4 regions of the Rhizobium sp. RSm-3 genome follow, and region 1 is predicted to be linked to each of the others. Evidence: riboswitches for the same ligand, from Rfam matches in the RefSeq annotation. Region 1 holds a riboswitch; each other region holds the start of a gene.
The links. Region 1 has a riboswitch for cobalamin ahead of bluB (5,6-dimethylbenzimidazole synthase). Riboswitches for the same ligand answer to the same signal wherever they lie in the genome.

Region 1 (5,267 bases):
AACTGAACAAGGTCAAGCGTGGGATCGTCGCGATACAGCGAATAGGCCTCGCGAACAGCATTCGCCTTGCCCCATTTGACGCCGCCGGCGGCCAGAGAGGCGAACTGCTCCACATCCTTGGACCAGTTCGCCTTGGCGCCATCGATCAACGCCTTGGTTTCGTACATCCACGTATAGGTGGCAAAGGCGGAGATGCCGCAAAGGTTGACGGCCACGATAATCGCCGCCAGCTTGGCTGTCAGAGGCATCGCTTTTAAAAATTGGAACATGCCGCGGGGGCCTCGAAACGCGGGCTCAGTCGGCTATGGTCCCGACCAGCCTATCAATACAGGCATCCACGCCGGCGGTCGCAGCATGAGCACTCATACCCATGTCCCCCTTGCGACCCAAAACGAGCAGACGCAGTGTGTCTTCGATGTGTGAATAAATCATAAAGTAGAATGGGATACCGAAGCGGCGGCCTGCGGGATCAAGGGCTGTTTTCCGCCATGGCCTCTTCCGGCTCGGCCTGGCGGTGCTTACGGCGGCGTGTCGTCAGTTCCGCGCCGGCGTCGCGCGGCAGGCGCAGGAAGGTGATGCAGGCGAGCGCCGAGATTGCCGAGACGCTGAAGAAGGCGATGTGGAAATCCGAAACCAGCAGCCTGCCGCCATGAAGACTGCTCGAAATTTCGAGGATGCCGCCGGCGATCGCCACACCCATCGCCATGGAGATACGCTGGGCGACGGCATTGATTGCGGTCGCCTGGCTGCTGTCGGCATCGTCGACATCGCCGAAGGCCATGGCATTGACGCCCGAGAAGGCCATGGAGCGGAAGAGGCCGCCGATCAGCAGGCAGGCCATGATCAGCGGCAGCGGCGTCTCAGTGGTGAAGAACCCGTTGATGCCGAGGAAGATCGCCGCCAGCAAGGTGGTGATCGATATGACGGTGCGGAAACCGAAGGCATTGAAGGTGCGCGAAGCGGCAAATTTCGACCCCATCGAGCCGAGCGCGCTGACGAAGGTGACCGAACCCGATTGCAGCGGCGTCAGGCCGAAGCCGAGCTGCAGCATCAGCGGCATCAGAAAGGGCAGGGCGCCGAGCCCCATGCGGAAATTGGAGGCGCCGAGGATCGCCGCCCGGAACATCGGGTAGTGGAACATTTTCGGATCGAGAAGCGGATAGGGCGCGCGGCGGGCATGCAGGAGATAGAGGAGGCCGGCAAGGATGCCAATCGCCACCGTGACGTAACCGTAGATGACGGGCACGGCGGGAAGGCTGATGACCGAGAGGCCGAAGACGAAGCCGGAAAAGCCGATGCCGCAAAGGAAGAAGCCCGGAAAATCCATCGGCCGTGGGCTGCGCGGTTCGACCGCCGGCAGGAAACGCGTGACGAGGATGATGCCGAGCACCCCGATCGGGATGTTGATCCAGAAGATCCAGTGCCAGCTGAGATAGGTGGTGAGGAAGCCGCCGATCGGCGGCCCCATGATCGGGCCGATCAGCGCCGGAATGGTGAGCCACGCCATGGCATCGACGAGTTCGTGGCGCGGCGTTCCCCGGACCAGCAGCAGGCGGCTGACCGGCGTCATCATCGAGCCGCCGGCCCCCTGGATCAGCCGCGAGACGACGAAGGCCGCGATCGAATTGGAAAAGGCGCAGGCGACCGAACCCACCATGAAGACAAAGATCGCCATGCGGAAGATGTTGCGCGCACCGAAACGATCCGACATCCAGCCGCTGATCGGAATGAAGATCGCCAGCGCCACGAGATAGCTGGTGACGGCAAGCTTCAGCGCGATCGGCGATGTGCCGATATCGGCGGCTATCGCCGGCAGGCTGGTGGCAATCACGGTCGAATCCATCTGTTCCATGAACAGGGCGACCGCAAGGATCATGGGCGTGAAGCGGGGCACGGGCAACCGGGGTGCAAAGAGACAAATCGCGGCGCCATGGGCGTCGGTCGGGATCTGTTGAGTTCTACGGGAGCGATGCGCAGCTGTCCACGCGATCGATGTCACATACGGGTGAACGCGGCATGAGGCCGCTTGCCGCAGAGCCGGTTTGCTGAAATAGATGCGCCGTCAGGTGCCCGCTTTTCAAGCGGGAGAATCGGGAATCCGGTGCAAGACCGGAACGTGCCCAACGCTGTAAGGCCGACGTCCGCCGTTTTATCATGCCACTGGCTTTTGCCGGGAAGGCTGCGGCAGACGGGTGACGCCAAGTCAGAAGACCGGCCTGGCAAGATAGACCCAACCCGCGCGGACGGCGGGCGGTTGCGTTGTTGGGGATTTGACGATGCGACCCTTAGATGAGGATGCCCTGTCAGTGGCGTCCGGTTTTTCCTCGGCCGAACGCGAGGCCGTCTATCATGCGATCATGACGCGGCGCGACGTTCGCAGCCAGTTCCTGCCCGATCCCTTGCCCGACGATGTGGTGGCGCGGCTGCTGACGGCCGCCCACCATGCACCCTCTGTCGGCTTCATGCAGCCGTGGAATTTCATTCTGGTGAAAAACCCAACGGTGCGCGCGCGCGTCCGGGATGCCTTTTCGAAGGCCAACGAGGAAGCGGCATCGATGTTCGAGGGTGAGCGGCGCCAGGCCTACCGCTCCCTCAAGCTCGAAGGCATCGTCGAGGCGCCGCTCGGCATCTGCGTGACCTGCGATCCCACCCGCAGCGGCAGCGTCGTGCTGGGGCGTACGCATAATCCGCGGATGGATAGCTATTCCACGGTCTGCGCCATCCAGAATCTCTGGCTGGCGGCCCGCGCCGAAGGGGTCGGCATCGGCTGGGTCAGCATTTTTCGCGAGGGCGAGCTGAAGAGCATTCTCGGCATACCCGAGCATATCGAGGTGGTCGCCTGGCTCTGCGCCGGTTTCGTTGATCGGCTCTATGACCAGCCGGAACTATCGGTCAAAGGCTGGCGGCAGCGGCTGCCGCTCGAAGAACTCGTCTTTCACGACGGTTGGGGACGCAACGAGCCGTAGCCAATCACTGCTGCTGCGGCTGCTACTGCTGCGGTTGGGGGCCAGGTGCGGCGGGATTGGCGAGATCGATCGAGCCCTGGTCGCCGGCCAGAAACTGCGGGCCGACCTGGCGGACCTTGTTTTGCGTGGGGTCGTAGGGGCGATCCGGCACCGGTGTCTGCGGCGCGGCTGGTGTCGCGGCGGCCTTCACCGGCGGATTGGTGCGGATGGTGGTGATCGAGCCCTGCTGCGGCGGTTGGCTTGCTGCCTGCTTGCCGCGCATCTCGTCGTAATAGGCGGTGAGATTGCAGGCGCAGGCGTTCTTTTCACCGGGCGCGCGGTTCTTGTAGGCGAAGGCGTTCTTCATGGCGCTGTAAGGCGTGCCGGTTGCGACCGAGATCATGTTCGAGGCTTCCGTGCTCGTCACCTCGCGATAGAAGAGTTCGGTCTCGATCCCCGGGCACATCTTGGCGCAGGTCTCAGCGTCGCGGCCGAAATCGACCGAGGTGGCGTTCGAGCTGATCGGGAAGAAACCGCCATCGCAGCTGCGCACGCACATGGTGCTGACCGGCGACAGCATCTCGGCCCGCGGCAGGCCGTAGCGCGGATCGGCCTCCTCGCCGCCGCCGAGCGGAATGAAGGTATCGGAACGCATCGCCTGCTCCTCGACGCTCGGGGCAGGCTCGTCGGCGCTGCGCTCGTCCGGCGCATAGAAATTCTCGCTGTTGCAGCCGTTGCTGTCGAGCGCGGCCATCAGTTCGCGGCGGTCGTCATCGGCGCCGTTCCGGCCGGTCAGCTCGTTGCGACGGTCCTGGAGATAAGCGATATTGTCGATCATCCGGCCTTCGGCCTGTGAGAGCTCGGCGCAATAATCGGCATTCTCGCCGCCGATCACCACCATGCTGCCAGAGGTGCAGCCGTAACTGCGCATGTCGTTGCGAACCTTGCGCAGTTCGAGGTTCTGCTCGGCCATGGCGCTGGCATATTGGCGGGCTTCCGGGCCATTGCCATTGCCGATCGATCGCGGCAGGTCGGCGAGGCGGCCGCGCAGGTCCTCGCAGATGGCATTGGTCTGCGCGACGGCGGGCGCTGCGAAGGCGAGGAGAAGGGCGAGAGACAGGTTTCGGCGTTTCACGGCGTCGTCCCGGAATGAGCAAACGGTCGGTGGGTCGAATGCGACTTCAATCGGCCGCGCGTTTTCCCTTAACGGATTTCTCTTAATAAGCTCAGAGAAAATATTAGCGTATTTTCCTGATCTTATCCAGCAATCGCCCGAGACTCGGTTAAAATGACAGGCATTCCCGACGAGACCCGATCCTTTGCGCCGACATCAGGCGTCTCGGAGACCCAACACGGCCTTCACCTCTTCGCGGACGGTTGTTTTGAGCCCGGTTCCGGGCATGGAGGCTGGTCGTTTGTCGCTTATCGCGATGGGGTGGAAATCGCCTCCGACTTCGGTGGCGTCAACGATTCCAGCAATAATTCCATGGAATTGACCGCCGTTCTCAGGGCCGCCATGTGGGTCAACAGCCAACCGACCGGCGAACCCGCGACCATCTGGTCCGACTCCGTCTATGCCGTCAAAGGCTGCAACAGCAGGCGACATATCTGGAAGAATAACGGCTGGAAGAAAAGCAGCCCGAATGGACAGGGGCGAAGGCGAATGATCGACAATGCGGACATCTGGAAAGCCGTCGATCTTCAGCTATCCCAAAACGCCCAGGTGACCATTGCCTGGTGCAAGGGGCATTCGGGGATTGCCGGTAACGAGCGCGCGGACGCGCTCGCCGATAGAGGACGCCTGTCGATCCGGGGCTGATACGGCGCTGGCCGATTTCAGGCGTCGTTGCTCGGCCGCAAGCGGCTTACGCCGGCTGCGATGCCTCGACGACGGCGAGTGCGGCCATGTTGACGACGCCGCGGGAGGTGACCGAGGGGGCGAGGATATGGGCGGGCAGGGCGGTGCCGAGCAGGATCGGGCCGACATGCAGGCCGTCCGTCATCGATTTGACCACACCGAGCGTGATGTTGGCGGCGTCGAGGTTCGGGAAGACCAGCAGGTTCGCCTCGTCATGCAGCGTCGTATCAGGCATGACGCGTTTGCGCAGCTCTTCGGTGATGGCGCTTTCGCCGTGCATTTCGCCGTCGACTTCGAGATCGGGGGCGGTCTCGCGCACGAGCTGCAGGGCATTGCGCATCTTGGTGGCGCTTTCGGATTCGCGCGAGCCGAAGTTGGAGTGCGAGACGAGGGCGGCGCGCGGGGTGATGCCGAACCGGCGGATTTCCTCGGCCGCCAGCACCGTTGCCTCGGCAACCTCCTCG
Region 2 (5,267 bases), on a different contig from region 1:
GAATTTCCAATAGCGCGGCGGCACGATCTGGGCCCCGCCCGGCGTCACCGCACGCGGTTATACGCAGGAAGACATGCTCGACGACGTCGTCATCGTCGGCGCCAGCGCTGTCGTTTTGACTGGCTGCGCCGGGCCGGGCGAGGATCGGGAGTGTCTTGCCTCTGCATTTGCCGGCCCGCAGCAGGCGCGCAGAAGTGTGAAGCGACTATTCTTGCGCTCGGCAATATACTTGTGAGATTGTATTGATATACATGCGATACTGCCGATGCAGGCGGCGCGGGGGCTTCGATGACATCCGTGAGGGTCAATGAGCTGATATCGGTGGCGGGGCAGCCCGATGCCGCCGGCTTTGCCGCTTTTGCGGCAGACGGCTTTGCCGGCGTCATCAATGCCCGGCCGGACGGCGAGGAGCCGGGGCAGCCCGGCAATGCGGCGGAAAAGGCGTCCGCTGCCGCCGCGGGGCTCGCCTACGGCTTCGTGCCGGTGAAAGGGGCCGAGATCACCGAGGCCGATATCCGGGCCTTCCAGGCGGCGATGGCCGAGGCGAAGGGACCAGTCGTCGCCCATTGCAAGAGCGGCACACGGGCGCTGACGCTCTATACGCTGGGCGAGGTGCTGGATGGGCGCATGAAGGTCGGGGATGTTCAGGCCTTCGGTCAAAACCTCGGCTTCGATCTTGCCGGCGCACGCCGCTGGCTGGAGAAGCGGGCCGGGCAGGCGGCTGGCGTGACGGCCTTCTTCGAGCCCCGCACCTGCAGTGTGCAATATGTCGTTGCCGACCCGGTGACGAAACGCTGCGCCATCATCGACCCAGTGCTCGATTTCGACGAGATGTCGGGTGCAACGGGGACGGCCAATGCCGACGCCATCCTCGCGCATATCGACAGCGAGGGGCTGACGGTCGAGTGGATCCTCGACACGCATCCGCATGCCGATCATTTCTCCGCCGCGCATTACCTCAAAGGAAAGACCGGCGCGCCGACGGCCATCGGCGTCCATGTCACTGACGTGCAGGTGCTCTGGAAGGAGATCTACAACTGGCCGGCACTCGAAACCGACGGCTCGCAATGGGACCGGTTGTTTGCCGACGGCGACACCTTCGAGATCGGCGGGCTCAAAGCCCGCGTGATGTTCTCGCCCGGCCATACCCTTGCCTCGGTGACCTATGTGATCGGCGACGCCGCCTTCGTGCATGACACCGTGTTCACACCGGATTCCGGCACGGCGCGCACGGATTTTCCCGGCGGCAGCGCCAGCGCCCTCTGGCACTCGATCCAGGCCATCCTGTCGCTGCCCGAGGAGACCCGGCTCTTTTCCGGCCACGACTATCAACCTGGCGGCCGTCACCCGCGCTGGGAAAGCACGATAGCCGCCCAGAAAAGCGGTAATCCGCATATATCAGCCATCGACGAGGCCGGCTTCGTGGCGCTGCGCCAGGCGCGCGACCGCACGCTGCCGAAACCGAAGCTGATGCTGCACGCGCTGCAGGTGAATATTCGGGGAGGCAGATTGCCCGAGCCCGAGGAGAACGGCCGGCGGTATCTGAAGATACCGCTGGATGCGTTGTAGGGACGCAGGGAGCAGCGTTGCGGCGCGTGCTTCGAGGCTCCGCCCTCTCGGGCTGCGCACCTCAGCATGAGGGAGGTCGGAAGATGCCGCGCCCGCGACAGCGGGAACTGAGAAGGCGGCGCCAACGCTTACGAACGCCGTATCCTGAGGAGGCGAGGATGCTCCTTTCAGTCTCCATTTTTCACCCACCCAAACCCCGTCCCCCGCAATAATCATTGACGTCGCCCGGGCAGGCGACGTAACTGGGGGGCGACGGTTCCCTGAAGATGACTCCAAGGGGATTAATAGGGAACACGGTGAGGACGACCCAGTAGGGACCGAGACCGTGGCTGCCCCCGCAACTGTAAGCGGATTGTCGATCATCTCAGCTATGGCCAGCGACCGGCCATCTCTGAAGGGCTTATGGCCTCGCCACTGCGATATATCGCGGGAAGGTGGATGAACCGATGGATATCCGCAAGCCAGGAGACCTGCCGTCAATCACGATCCAATCAACCGGGCGGGGATGCCCGGACAAGGAACAGACATGATTGACCTTCTGAACCTTCGCCGAATTCCGGCATGCATCCGTCTCGATTGGGCCTCCTGCGGTTAGCGCACGTCTCAGCGTGCCTTCGGCCGCGCGTGCGGCATAACCGTGCTTTTTCCCTTCAATCGAGGTTTTTCATGCGTCAGATTCTCGCCACCATGACATTTGCCTTCGGGCTGATCGGCCTTGCGGCACCGAGCCTTGCCGCCACTCAATATCCTTTGACCATCACCAATTGCGGTGAGCAGGTGACGTTCCAGAAGGCCCCGTCGAAGATCGTTTCGATCGGCCAGGGCATGACCGAAATTCTCTTCTCGCTCGGCCTTGCCGACAAGATCGCAGGCACGGCCGTCTGGGTCGGTCCCGTGCTGCCGCAATATGCCGAGGCCAACAGCAAGATAAAGCGTCTCGCCGACAATGATCCGAGCTTCGAATCCGTCGTCGGGCAAGAGCCCGACCTGGTGGCGGCCGAGTTCGAATGGCATGTCGGCGCGCAGGGCTCGGTCGGCAAGCGCGAGCAGTTCGAGGATGTCGGCATCAACACCTATCTCGCGCCGGCCGATTGCGTCGCCAAGGTCAACACCGATGGCGGCGACGGCGTGCGCAGGGAGCTGTTCACGATGGAGTTGATCTATCGTGAAATCGCCGAACTCTCTGAAATTTTCGACGTGAAGGAGCGCGGCGATGCACTGATCTCCGAGCTGAAGAAGCGCGAGGCCGATGCGGTGGCTTCGATATCGGGCGCAGCGGGCAAGAACCTGCCGGTCGTCTTCTGGTTCTCCAGCAAGGAGGCCAATGGCGACGCCTTCATTGCCGGCAAGAACAGCGCGCCTGCCTATATCCTGAAGACGATCGGCGCCAGGAATGTCGTCACCACCGAAGAGGAATGGCCGCTGGTCGGCTGGGAAACCATTTCCGAGGCGAACCCCGCCGTCATCGTGCTCGCCACCATGGACCGGCGCCGCTACGCCGCCGACGATCCCGAGGTGAAGATCGATTTCCTCGAGAAGGATCCCGTCACCAAGGAGCTGGACGCGGTGAAGAACAGGCGCTTCGTGATGATGGACGCGCAATCGATGAACCCGACGATACGCACTATCGACGGCATCGAGACGCTGGCGAAGGGCATCAAGTCCTTCGGCCTGACCCAGTGACGGCAGCAACGGCCAGAGAGCCGGGATGGTGGGCGCTTGCCGCGCTCACCATTGCCGCCTTCCTTCTTCTCGGGCTGATGATCAGCCTTGCCGTTTCGATCGGCGAGATCGCCATTCCGCTGGCGACCACGGCGGAGGCGGTGTCGAACCGGCTGTTCGGCACGGATTTCGAGCTCAGCCGCATCCATCAGGGCATCGTCTGGGATTATCGCCTCAGCCGGGCGCTGGTCGCGGCGAGCGCCGGCGCCTCGCTGTCGCTCTCGGGCGCGATCCTGCAGGCGCTGCTGCGCAATCCGCTGGCCGAACCCTATGTGCTCGGCATTTCCGCCGGGGCTTCGACCGGGGCGGTCTCGGTGATGATCCTCGGCTTCGGCTACGGCGTTCTCGGGCTTTCGGGCGGCGCCTTTCTCGGCGCGGTCGTCGCTTTTCTGCTGGTCGGCTTTCTCGCCACGGGGGCGGGCGGAACCGGCGAGCGCATCATTCTCTGCGGTGTCGCCGGTTCGCAGCTCTTCAATGCGCTCACCTCCTATATCGTCACGACCTCGGCCAATGCCGAGCAGGCGCGCGGCGTGTTGTTCTGGCTGCTGGGCTCGCTCAGCGGCGTGCGCTGGCCGGATGTCTATCTCTCGGTGCCGATCGCGCTTGCCGGTTTCCTCGTCTGCATGGCCCATGTCCGGGCGCTCGATGCCTTCGCCTTCGGCACGGATGCGGCCGCCTCGCTCGGCATTGCCGTGCGCCGCGTTCAGATCCTGCTCTTTGCCCTGACGGCGGCGATGACGGCAAGCGTCGTCAGCATGGTCGGCTCGATCGGCTTCGTCGGCCTGGTCATTCCGCATGCCGCCCGCTTCCTCGTCGGACCGGGCCATCGGCGGCTGCTGCCGGCAACGGCACTCGGCGGCGCGATCTACATGGTCGGCGCCGATATCGTCTCACGCATCATCATCCCGCAGCAGGTCCTGCCGATCGGCGTCGTCACCGCGCTCTTCGGCGCGCCGGCCTTCGCCGTCATCCTCTATCGCGTGCGGAGGAGCGCATGAGCATTACCATCGACGCGGTGAGTTTCGCCGCCGGCGACACGATCATCGTCAACGGGGTCAGCCTGACGGTGGCAAAGGGCAAGGTGCTCGGCCTGCTCGGGCCGAACGGTTCCGGCAAATCGAGCCTGCTCAGGCTGATCTGCCGGCTGCGCAAGGTCCGCAGCGGCGTTATCCGGCTGGGCGAAGACGATATCGCCTCACTGTCGCGCGCAGCCCTTGCGCGGCGCATCGCCTTCGTCGAGCAGCAATCGACGACCGAGACGCAACTGACCGTGCGCGACGTGGTGCGGCTCGGCCGCACGCCGCATCGCGGGCTGCTCTCACCCTGGGGCGCGGAGGACGATGCCGCGGTCGACGAGGCCTTGTTGCGGGTCGCCATGCGAGAGCGGGCGGGTCAGCTCTGGCAGACGCTATCGGGCGGCGAGCGTCAGCGTGTCCATATTGCGCGGTCGCTGGCGCAGGCGCCGGGTGAGCTGCTGCTCGACGAGCCGACCAATCATCTCGATATCCAGCACCAGCTCGACATCCTCCGGCTGATCTCGAAGCTCGGCATCACCTGCATTGTCGCGCTGCACGATCTCAACCTGGCGGCGATGTTCTGCGACAGCCTGGCGGTGCTTCAGAAGGGCGAGGTCGTCGCCGCGGGCGCGCCAGAGGATGTGCTGACGGAGGATATGATCGGCCGGGTTTTCGGCGTTCGCGCCCATGTCCAGAAATCGGCCGTGCATGGCCGGCACCACATCCAATACGTCCTGGATTGAGGAATGGCCTTTTTCCTGGACTGGCGTATGATTTCCGAGGGCGCTTGCGCCCGGTCGAACGGAGTTTCGAGATGCTCGAACGAAATCAGTTTCCCCTGCGCCCAATCGTCCCCGGCTTCGCTGTTGCCTGGGTCGTCATCATTTCAGGCGCGAGCGTCGCTCTCAGCCTGCTTTTTGCCTGCGTCACGCCCTTCGTGGCCCTGGCGGCGGTAGCGGC
Region 3 (5,267 bases), on a different contig from region 1:
CTTCCAGGTCCGTCGTAATTGCTGGCCGCGATCGTCTCTCCATCCGGCTTGACCACATAAATGTCGGAGGATTTCAGCAGCCCGTTAATCTGCTTGAGATAGAGATTGGCCGCATCGCGCAGTGCCGCATTTTCAGGGGCGCTCACCAGTTCCTTGATGTCGTCATGATCGGCGATCAGCGCCGGCAGCGCCTCGTAGCGGTTGAGGTGACCGCTGAGCGCCGAGACGGCAAGGCGCAGCGCTGTCCCCGCCTGCGCCGAGGCCTCTCCCATATAGGCGCGTGTCGCAATCGCGCTTCCATAGGTGAAGAAGGCGAAGATGATCAACGGCACCACCAGGAACGCCGCTATCGCACGATATCTCGACAGATCCGGCTCCTCCCCTTTCCGCCTCCACTCCCCAGCGAGGCATACCCGACGGCTCAAGTTTAATGACGCCGACACGGATTTCCAAGGGCCCGCCGAAACTTGACACCCGGAGACGCGAATGCCCTATTGCGGTATCGTAGGGAACCCCATCATGAGCAACGACAAGACGCCCGCCGACAGCAAGCTCACCAGCTCCAAGCGTCGCTGGGCGGCAGAGGGCAAGTTTCTGACCGGCCGCATCAGCCGCCCCGAAGCCGAGCGCCTGCCGCCCGGCCAGCATCTCGTCAAAAACTGGCCGGTGCTCGATCTCGGCCAGCAGCCCGTCATCTCCACCGATAGCTGGCGTCTTGAAGTGCGCGGCCTCGTCGAAACGACGCTCACACTCAACTGGGCCGACTTCCAGGCGATCGAGCAGAGTACCAAGGTCAGCGATATCCACTGCGTGACCACCTGGTCGCGCTACGATAACAAATGGCGGGGTGTTTCCACGCGCGATCTGCTCGATCTCGCCATGCCGAAGCCGGACGCCGGTTATATCATGCTGACGAGTTATGACGGCTATACGACCAACCTTCCACTTGCCGATTTCGCCGCCGAGGACGCGATCCTTGTGACATCATGGGAAGGCCTGCCGCTGACGCCGGATCACGGCGGCCCGATGCGCCTCGTCGTGCCGCATCTTTATTTCTGGAAAAGCGCCAAATGGCTGCGCCGCATCGAACTGATGTCGGGTGACGAGGCCGGCTTCTGGGAAAAGAACGGCTACCATATGTATGGCGATCCGTGGCGCGAGCAGCGCTATTCCGACGATTGAGCCTTCGGCCGCAGAAAGCGACCCAGCGCAAACACCACAAGGGCGAACAGAGCGGCGAACCCCGTCAGCGACGCCATGCTGGCGGCATGAAACGGCACTTTACTCCAGCGTGGCTTGACGACATCGGCGGTGTTGAAGGCCTCGCCGCTGAACCGGCAGGTGATGAGCGCCAGGCTGCGCCGCACCATGTCGTCATCGACCGCGGAAATGATTTCACCAGCCGCAACGGCCTCCCGCGGCATCTCACGCATCGAAAGCAATACCGCCTTGGTCGCCGCAAGATAGGCATGGGCGCATTCGTTGAACGGGCTCTGCTCGTCGCTCACGCTGCCCGGCATCCGTCCCCAGAGACAATAGGAATACTGGATTTCGGCGTAGTTCAGAACGCGCCGGAATGGCTCGTTCGTATCGACTGCACGGGACGCCAGACCGATAATTCGGCCGCGATAGTCCGAAATCACCGCCATCTCGCCATGCGAAATTTCTGGGATCTCGAGACCGGCATGGCTGGCGCCGCCGCTGCGGCTATGAGCAAGGGCGTTTTCAACAGGCATGCAAAAGAAAGCGGCGGCGGCAAAGGCCGTCGACAGGAGCGATATGGTGCTGCAGCTTTTCATCGTTGCCCGAAAATCTAAAGGCGCCGGCAAAACGGCGCCCCTCGATGTGTTCAGTGGAAGGCCTTTACCTGCCGGACCGGTTGCCCGCCCTTCACGGCAAGCCGCTTTTCCGCCAGCGCTCCGAAGCCAAGACCGAGCGTTGCCCAGAGGATCGCATGCATGGCGAGCGTTGTCGTGCGGAAACGCCAAAGCACCATCGCCGAGAAGTTCTCCGGCACTTCGTTGATCGGCGGCAGCAGATAAAGCACGAGGCCGATAAAGACGAGATAGGCGATGCCGGCGATGATGGCGCCGTTCCAGAGGCCGAAACGCTCGGAAAGACGGCGCGACAGCGCCACCGCGGCGATCAGGGCGGCGAGGGAGACGACGATCATCAGGAAGAACAGCTCGGTCCTGACGCCGATTGTATCGGCATTGCCGACCGCCGGCGGGTTGGCCGGATATTTGATAGCGGGAACGAGAACGATCGCCACGAAGGCGAAAATGGCGATGACCGCCGAGGTGCCGCGCGCCGAAAGGCTGCCGACGCGGCCGTGCACGAAAGCGAAGGCGAGCGCGAAAAGCCCGCCGACGGCAATGCTATGGGCCATGACGCCGGTGAAAAGGCCCGGACCGGCCTGCATGGCGCGGCTGACGATTTCAGGTTCGGCGGCTTCGCCGGTCGCCTGGGCGCTCGCCTCCTCGAAGGCGATCGCCGAATCGACCAGCGGCTCGCCGAAAGTATGGGCGAAGGCGAAGACGAGGAAGCCAGCAATCAGGCCCGCGAGCATGCCGCGTAGCAGGAGGTTTCCAACCATGTCGGGAACTCCCCTAGTGGCAGGGGAAGCCGAGGAGGTGGCGGGCGTCATGCACGAATTCATGCACGTACATGCCGTTGAACAGCGCCATCGCGCCTTCCTCGGTGCCGACGAAATAGATGGCGATGAGCATCAGCAGGCCGCCGAAGATCGCCCATGGCAGGATCTCTGCTACGGGGATCGGCGCCGGTGCCGCAACAGGCGCAAAAGTGGTGTCAGACATGTATTCCTCCGGGAATGACGCGTTCAGTCGAAAGAGTGCTTATGCGGCAGGGTCTGACTTCCAGCGCGAAGAACCTTCGACACGCTGGTCACAGCGGCGCGACCGTGCCGGATTTACACCGGCTTCCAAACCCGCAACAGCACGGTTATATCTGCAGGCCGAAGAGCCTGTCAACGAAACTTCATGAAGCGGCGACGGGCTGTTCCCACCGCTATCCGGAGATCGGAACGACCGTGAATACGCGCCTTACCTGGATCTGCCACGGCGCGACGGCGGCGAGCCGCAAGGCCCTGTTCCCGCTCGACGAACCGCTGGAAGACAAGGCCGCAGAAGACGCGGCCAGGATGGCCGCCCTGCCCCGTGCCGATCGTATTGTCACCAGCCCGGCTTTGCGCGCCCGCCAGACTGCCGACGCGCTCGGCCTTCAAGCCCGGACGGACCCTGTCCTTGGCGACTGCGATCATGGCCGCTGGGCCGGCAAGTCGATCGCGGCGATAGAGGCCGAGGAGCCGGAGGACCTCATGGCCTGGATGAGCGATCCGGAAGCGGTCCCGCACGGGGGCGAGAGCCTTGTTGATCTTGGCATACGCGTCGCCGGCTGGATGGACAATGAATCCGCCCTCGGCGGCCATGTGATCGCCATCAGCCACGCCGCCGTCATCCGGGCAGCGGTTGCCCATGTGCTTCGGGCGCCGCCATCCTCTTTCTGGCTCGTCGACATCGAGCCGCTTGGTATCGTTCGCATGACCAGCAACGGACGGCGCTGGTCGCTGCGTTTTCAGCATTAATGCATGTCGCCCGGAAGTGTGCCGCGGTTCCGGGATAACGACATGCATAAAACAAAAACCTAAGGCGCGTCGCATGAATCCCGTTTAATGCGACGCGCATTAGCGATCCCTCATCTTATCCAGCTTTACACAAGCAAATTGCGTCATCTCTGTTGAACCCGGCTTCACCGGGACTACTTCCTTGTCCCAAGGAGATGGAAGACATGACATATGATTGGAGTGGCGAGCGTACGCGGCGCCTGCGCCTGATGCGTTTCGCCACAATCACACTTCTGATCGGTCTCGTCGTCAGCGTCCCGCTGCTGATCGTCACCGCCTGAAGCACGAGAAAGGGCGAGCATGCGACAGCACGCTCGCCTTCGTGCTTTCCCGTCCCCGCTTCACGAGAAGCGCGTCCGTCTCTCGACGGTGCAGCAACAGGCTGCGGCCTCCAATAATTCGCCTTCTGGTTTCAACGAACATTTCAGACTTTCGTGATAGTTCGGCATAGGGTGGAGATGGAGAAGGCCACATGCCGGTGTTTTTCCAGAGCAGGGCCGGAAGGCAATGCGTGTCGATCGTCGGGCTTGGGATAACTCTCTGGCTCCTCGGCGCGCTGTTGCAGCTCGACGACAGCCTTGTCTATTTCATGACCGGTTTCGGCGAATATGGCGCCGACAAACTCGTTCTGGCGCTCGGCATCGCCGGCGCCATGAGCTTCATCTATTCGGTGCTGCGCATCGCCGACCTGCGCAAGGAAACGGAACTGCGCGCCGCCGCCCAGGCGAAGGCCGATTGGACGGCCACCCACGACCATCTAACCAAGCTGCCGAACCGCTACGCCTTCGAACGCAAGATCCTCTCATGGCCGATCAAGGACGACGAGGACCAAATCGAGGAATGGGATCGCAACGTCACGCTCTTCTCCGTCGATCTCGACGGCTTCAAGAAAGTCAACGATCTCGTCGGCCACAAGGGCGGCGACATTCTGCTGATCGAGGTTGCCAGGCGAATCTGCGCGCTCGGCAACGCCGATTGCGTTTACCGCTTCGGCGGCGACGAATTCATCATCGTCGCCTTTGCCCTGACGGCACCGCGCGAGGAGCGTTTTGCCAGACTGCTAATCCAGGCTGTCACCCGGCCGATCCATATCGACGGTTTTGCCGTCGAAGTCGGCGCCAGCGTCGGCTACGACCGCTGGACCGAAGGAGCCGAACCGCTGGAAGATGCCGCGCATCGTGCCGACCTCGCCATGTACGAGGCAAAATCACGCGGCCCCAACCATTATTTCGCTTTCGAACCGGCCATGCAGGACAAAGTCACGGAACGCGCTGCGCTAGAAACCAGGCTGCGCGCCGCAATCGCCAACAAGGCGATCAAACCCTTCTATCAGCCGCTGATCGACCTGAAGACCGGTCAGCTCTGCGGCTTCGAGGCCTTGGCGCGCTGGATCGGCGAAGACGGTGTCAATATTCCGCCGCCTGTTTTCATCGATATCGCCGAGGAAAACGGGATGATCACCGCCTTGTTCGAGGATCTTCTCGCCCAGGCCTGCAGCGACGCACTCACCTGGCCTGAGCATGTAATGCTGTCCTTCAACGTCTCGCCGGTGCAGATGGAAGACAGGCTGCTGACGTCGCGCATTCTCAAGGTCCTTTCGGCAAGCCGGCTGCCGCCGCAG
Region 4 (5,267 bases), 170 kb from region 1:
CCGCCGCAAGCTCGCTGTCGGCAGCCGACAGGAACAGGATATCGCCCGGCGTCTGCCCGAGGTCGATCGCCTCCTCGCCGTCGCTGATCGTTCCCTGCTGGGCCAGAAGCAGATGCATGGGGTTACGCCAGCGCCTCGATCGCTATCCGCACAGCATCCTGATCCATTTCGTGCAGGCCGATAACAACGAGACGCGTGGCGCGCTTTTCACCAGGCGTCCAGGCGCGGTCGAAATAGTGGTCGATGCGGCTGCCGACGGCCTGAAGCTGTAGGCGCATCGGCTTGCCTGAAACGTCGACGAACCCCTTGAGGCGCAGCACGTCATGGGCTGATATGATGGCCTCCAGCGCCTCGACGAAGCCGGCAATGTCGGCGACTGCGCCGAGTTCGACGACGAAGCTGTCGAATTCGTCGTGGTCGTGCGCCACACCGTCCTCATGCTCCAGCTCGTGGTGCGACTTGCGGTTGGCGATATCGTCCTCCGTGCCGATGCCGAGGCCGAGCAGGATGCCGGCCGGCACCTCGCCGTTCCTCGCCTCGATCATCGCAGGCTTTCGTGCGGTGCGGGAGGCGACCTCATCACGCACCCGGCCGAGTCCGGCCACGTCGATCAGGTCGGTCTTGTTGAGTACGATCAGATCGGCGCAGGTGAGCTGATCCTCGAACAACTCCTCGATCGGGCTCTCGTGATCAAGCGATTCATCTGCGCCGCGTGCCGCCTCGACCGCATCGTGATCGTCGGCGAAACGGCCGGCGGCGACAGCGGCGCTGTCGACCACCGTGATGACGCCGTCGACGGTCACCTGGGTGCGAATGTCAGGCCAGTTGAAAGCCGCAACCAGCGGCTGCGGCAAGGCAAGGCCCGAGGTTTCGATGACGATATGGTCGGGGCGCTGTTCGCGTTCGAGCAGTTTCGTCATCGTCGGAATGAAGTCGTCGGCGACCGTGCAGCAGATGCAGCCATTGGTCAGCTCGATAATGTCGTCTTCCGTGCAATTCTCCGCGCCGCAGCCCTTCAGCACGTCGCCGTCGACGCCGAGATCGCCGAATTCGTTGATGATGAGCGCGATCTTCTTGCCGCCCGCGTTAGTGAGCAGGTTGCGGATCATCGTCGTCTTGCCGGCACCGAGGAAGCCGGTGATGACGGTTGCGGGAATCTTCTGCTGGTTCATGGATTTAACCCTTCATTTTCAGCGGCAGGCCTGCCGCGATGAAATAGACTTCGGCGGCCTTCGCCGCGATCATCTGGTGGAGACGGCCGGCATGATCGCGAAAATCCCGCGCCATGCGATTGTCGGGCACGATGCCAAGGCCGACCTCGTTGGAAACGAAAACGAGCCGCGCCTTTACGCGCGGCAGAAAATCGGCGAGTGCTGCAAATTCCCCCGCCATCTCGCGCCCCTCCATCATCAGATTGGTAACCCAGAGCGTCAGGCAGTCGATCAGCACGATACGCCCCTCGCCGTCGATGGCGGCGAGCGCGCCGACAAGATCGAGCGGTTCCTCATGTGTGGTCCAAGACGGACCGCGATCGGCCCTGTGCTGGGCGATGCGTGCCTGCATCTCCTCGTCCCACGCCCGGCCGGTCGCGAGGTAGTGACGATCGAGGCCGGTCGACACGACAAGAGATTCGGCGAAGCGGGATTTGCCGGAGCGTGCGCCGCCGAGGATGAAGGTGGTGTTCGAGAGAGCCGTCGTCATGCGCAAGCGCTCCCGCTAGAGAGGGCGCGGCGGTGCCACATCCCCCTTCTCCCCAGCGGGGAGAAGGTGCCGGCAGGCGGTTGAGGGGGTGAGCGGCAAAGCCGCGAATGCACTGAGCGCAAGCGAAGGGCAAAATGACGGAGGTGCCGTGCGGCCCCCTCATCCGACCCTTCGGGCCACCTTCTCCCCGCGGGGGAGAAGGTGAGATCGCAGCGTCGCACCGCACGAGGCAGCGCCGAATTCAATCGTACAGCCAAAACAACCTCCGTGCTGGCAGCGGGTCTCTTGCCCAGGGTTGGGCTTCTCGCCCGGCACGAATGGCAGGTCTCCTGGCTCACGGTTGTCGGCCGCGATCGGGGCAGACCGGAATCCGGTCGCCCCTGATCGTGCCAGCGAATCTGCCTCGCCTTCCCGGCTGCATCGGAGAAGAGGTGGACGATTCGTAGAAATAGAGGCGTCCGACCCCGGTTGATCACCATGCATGTCCAGTGGCTTTTCCGGCATGTCGCCCGTCCCGCCCGCCTGCACCATTGCAGACTGCCGGCCGAAAGGGCTCGATGCCGGATGGAAGACCCTGACCGCTCTACAGTCGCGGGGTCGGCTGTGATGAAGGCGCCCGGTGTGGGTCCACCCCGTCACATTCCCTTTTCATCCGGAATGGCGTAACACCGATCCGGAACCATCCGTTATATCCTAGGATGGTTAGGCAAGCTCAGGGGTGAAGTCAACCGGCCGATACGATCGGGAACGGCCAGCCAGTCGGCGCAACGCTCGCAACACGACTTACTCTACCTAAAACATCGTCATTTATCAGATACTTACGTCATAAATATTTGACCCGGGCGCCAGCTTTTCGCCGCAATTACATCGCAAGCGGTCTGCGCCATCGCCCTTGACCGGGCCTCCTCCTGCCTAGTTGTCTTGCCATGCTTATGAAATTGGATCGGCGCCGGTTCCGGGCGCTGCGTGTTTTCTTTGATCCGGGGCGGCTGCGGGCGCTGACGCGACGCAGCGAAGTCGGCCTGTCGCTGGCGGGCGCCGTCGTCGGCATCGCCTCGGGGCTTGCCGTCACCGGCATGAGCTTCGTCTCCAACGAACTGCATCAGCTGGTCTTCGGCATACCAGACAGTGAAAGGCTGAGCTCGTCGGTGATCGACGACAAGATGCTGCTGTTGACCGCCCCCGTCATCGGCGGCATTCTGCTCGGACTGTTGCTCTTCGTGTTGGCCAAACGCCGCAAGAAACCGATGGTCGACCCGATCGAGGCCAATGCCCTGCATGGCGGCCGCCTGTCCTTGACCGACAGCGTTATCGTCGCCGTGCAGAACCTGATCTCCAACGGCTTCGGCGCCTCCGTCGGCCTGGAAGCCGGCTATACCCAGCTTGCCGCCGGCCTTGCCTCGAAATTCGGCCTGAAGCTGCAGCTTCGCCGCTCGGATCTGCGCATCCTCGTCGGCTGCGGCGCGGCCGGCGCGATCGCCGCCGCCTTCAACGCGCCGCTGACCGGCGCCTTCTATGCCTTCGAGCTGATCATCGGCACCTATACGATTGTGTCGCTCACCCCGGTCGTCGTCTCCGCCCTCGTTTCCACTTTGATCGCAAGGCTGCTCGCCGAAGGCGATTTCACCATCGATATCGGCAGCTTCGGTTCGGTCGTGCCGGCCGATTATATCCCGGCGCTGCTGCTCGGCGTCTTCTGCGCCGGCGTCGGCATCCTGATCATGCAGGGCGTCTCCTTCGTCGAGGAACTGGCCCGTAAGAGCTCGATCGCCCCGCCCTTCCGTCCCGCGCTCGGCGGCATCGTCGTCGGGCTGCTGGCGATGATCTCTCCGCAAGTGCTTTCGGCCGGCCACGGCGCGCTGCATCTCAACCTCTCGCGCGAGGTAGCGATCCCGGCGCTGATCGGCCTCTTCCTGTTGAAATCCTTGGCCTCGGCGATATCGATCGGCTCCGGCTTCAGGGGCGGCCTGTTCTTCGCCTCGCTGTTCATGGGCGCCCTGCTCGGCAAGCTCTTTGCCTATTGCGGCCCCTATTTCGCCGCTGCGACGCTGACGCCCGTCATCTATGCCGTGGTCGGCATGAGTTCGCTTGCCGTCGCCGTCATCGGCGGACCGCTGACGATGACATTCCTGGCGCTCGAAATCACCGGCGATTTCCCGATCACCGTGCTGGTGCTCGCCGCCGTCATCACCTCCTCGCTCGTCGTGCGCTCGACCTTCGGCTATTCCTTCGCCACATGGCGCTTCCATCTGCGCGGCGAAAGCATCCGCAGCGCCCACGACGTCGGCTGGATCCGCAACCTGACGGTGGACAAGCTAATGCGCGCCGACGTCAAGACGGCAAAAGCGGGCATTTCACTGGAGGAATTCAAGCAGGCCTTCCCGATCGGCTCGGCCCAGCGCGTCATCCTCGTCGAGGAGAGCGACAAATATGCCGGCCTCGTGCTGGTGCCGGAGATTTACGCCAACCCGACCGACACCCAGGACGAGGGCAAGACGCTGGCCGATTTCATCCACTACCGGAACGATTTCCTGCAGCCGCAGATGAATGCCAGGCAGGCGGCGGCGATCTTCGACAAGAGCGAAAGCGAAGCGCTCGCCGTCGTCAACAACCTGATCGAACGCAAGGTGATCGGCCAGCTCAGCGAAAGTTATACGCTACGCCGCTACAGCGAAGAACTAGACCGCCGCCGCCGCGAGGTCTCAGGCGAGATCTGATCCCATCGCTTGCGCCGCCGCTACCCCGCGTCGGCGAGCTTGAACACGTCGGCCCGCTTCGAAACCCCGCGCAATGCGAACGATCCGAGATACTCGCAAGCCACGGCACAGGTCGCCGCGAAACTGTCCGACAGCAGCAGGGGCTGCTCAAGCGTGCCGCAGAGCTTTTCCAGCCGCGAAGCCTCGTTGACGGCCCTGCCGATTACCGTGAAGTCGAGCCTGCCGTGGGCGCCGACATTTCCGTAGAAGACCTCGCCGAGATGCAGCACCACATCGACGCCGATATCGGGGCCTCCGTTGCATGTCCGCTCGCGATTGAGCTCTTCGTTGGCCTTCAGCAGATTCTGCGCCGAAGCCAATGCCGCCCTGCAGGCCTTTTGCGGGTCCTCTGCCTCGGTCGGAAAGATCGCCAGCACGCTGTCGCCCATGAATTTGAGGATCTCGCCGGAATTTTCCTCGACATGCCGGCCGATCAGCTCGAAATGCTCGTTGAGAAACCCGACGATCTCGGCTGGCTGATAAACCTCGGTCAAAGCCGTGAAATTGCGCAGGTCGGCCAGCAGGATGGCGGCATCGATGGAGCCGCCCATTCCCCTGCGGGTTTCGCCGGCAAGGATGCGCGCGCTCGTCCTGGCGCCGGTATAGACTGCGAGAATGTCGCTCGCGGTCTTCGAAACCGCCACGCGGTAAGCCGCCAGCCCGAGCGCTGGGAACAGCGCCGCAACGATCGCCAGTTGATCGTCGGAAAATCCGCCCGGCGCATCGCTCGTCAGCGAGAAGCCAAGTCCGCGCAGCGCGACTTCCTTCGGGAATTCGAAAAGGCTGATCACGTGATCCGTGCCCCCGCAA

Region 2: another riboswitch for cobalamin. It lies ahead of BBJ66_RS09050 (ABC transporter substrate-binding protein); the one in region 1 lies ahead of bluB (5,6-dimethylbenzimidazole synthase).
Region 3: another riboswitch for cobalamin. It lies ahead of BBJ66_RS25475 (CbtB domain-containing protein); the one in region 1 lies ahead of bluB (5,6-dimethylbenzimidazole synthase).
Region 4: another riboswitch for cobalamin. It lies ahead of cobU (bifunctional adenosylcobinamide kinase/adenosylcobinamide-phosphate guanylyltransferase); the one in region 1 lies ahead of bluB (5,6-dimethylbenzimidazole synthase).

Annotation. Positions count from the first base shown of each region.
Region 1 covers NZ_MAWZ01000024.1:252,113-257,379, forward strand. Annotated here, with positions in the region: gene BBJ66_RS20270 (methyl-accepting chemotaxis protein) at 1-269, opposite strand, end outside; gene BBJ66_RS20275 (MFS transporter) at 470-1,876, opposite strand; cobalamin riboswitch at 2,048-2,234, shown strand; gene bluB (5,6-dimethylbenzimidazole synthase) at 2,277-2,966, shown strand; gene BBJ66_RS20285 (DUF2865 domain-containing protein) at 2,989-4,080, opposite strand; gene BBJ66_RS20290 (ribonuclease H family protein) at 4,234-4,764, shown strand; gene BBJ66_RS20295 (NADP-dependent malic enzyme) at 4,811-5,267, opposite strand, start outside.
Region 2 covers NZ_MAWZ01000006.1:111,681-116,947, reverse strand. Annotated here, with positions in the region: gene blh (bifunctional sulfur transferase/dioxygenase Blh) at 289-1,569, shown strand; cobalamin riboswitch at 1,806-2,061, shown strand; gene BBJ66_RS09050 (ABC transporter substrate-binding protein) at 2,236-3,252, shown strand; gene BBJ66_RS09045 (FecCD family ABC transporter permease) at 3,249-4,289, shown strand; gene BBJ66_RS09040 (ABC transporter ATP-binding protein) at 4,286-5,050, shown strand; gene BBJ66_RS09035 (hypothetical protein) at 5,122-5,267, shown strand, end outside.
Region 3 covers NZ_MAWZ01000046.1:27,928-33,194, forward strand. Annotated here, with positions in the region: gene BBJ66_RS25455 (sensor histidine kinase) at 1-335, opposite strand, end outside; gene BBJ66_RS25460 (sulfite oxidase-like oxidoreductase) at 520-1,182, shown strand; gene BBJ66_RS25465 (hypothetical protein) at 1,167-1,799, opposite strand; gene BBJ66_RS25470 (CbtA family protein) at 1,850-2,596, opposite strand; gene BBJ66_RS25475 (CbtB domain-containing protein) at 2,610-2,819, opposite strand; adenosylcobalamin (AdoCbl) riboswitch at 2,833-2,975, opposite strand; gene BBJ66_RS25480 (histidine phosphatase family protein) at 3,053-3,607, shown strand; gene BBJ66_RS25485 (putative bifunctional diguanylate cyclase/phosphodiesterase) at 4,119-5,267, shown strand, end outside.
Region 4 covers NZ_MAWZ01000024.1:86,608-91,874, reverse strand. Annotated here, with positions in the region: gene cobN (cobaltochelatase subunit CobN) at 1-118, opposite strand, end outside; gene cobW (cobalamin biosynthesis protein CobW) at 123-1,172, opposite strand; gene cobU (bifunctional adenosylcobinamide kinase/adenosylcobinamide-phosphate guanylyltransferase) at 1,177-1,701, opposite strand; cobalamin riboswitch at 2,004-2,400, opposite strand; gene BBJ66_RS19525 (chloride channel protein) at 2,628-4,418, shown strand; gene BBJ66_RS19520 (adenylate/guanylate cyclase domain-containing protein) at 4,439-5,267, opposite strand, start outside.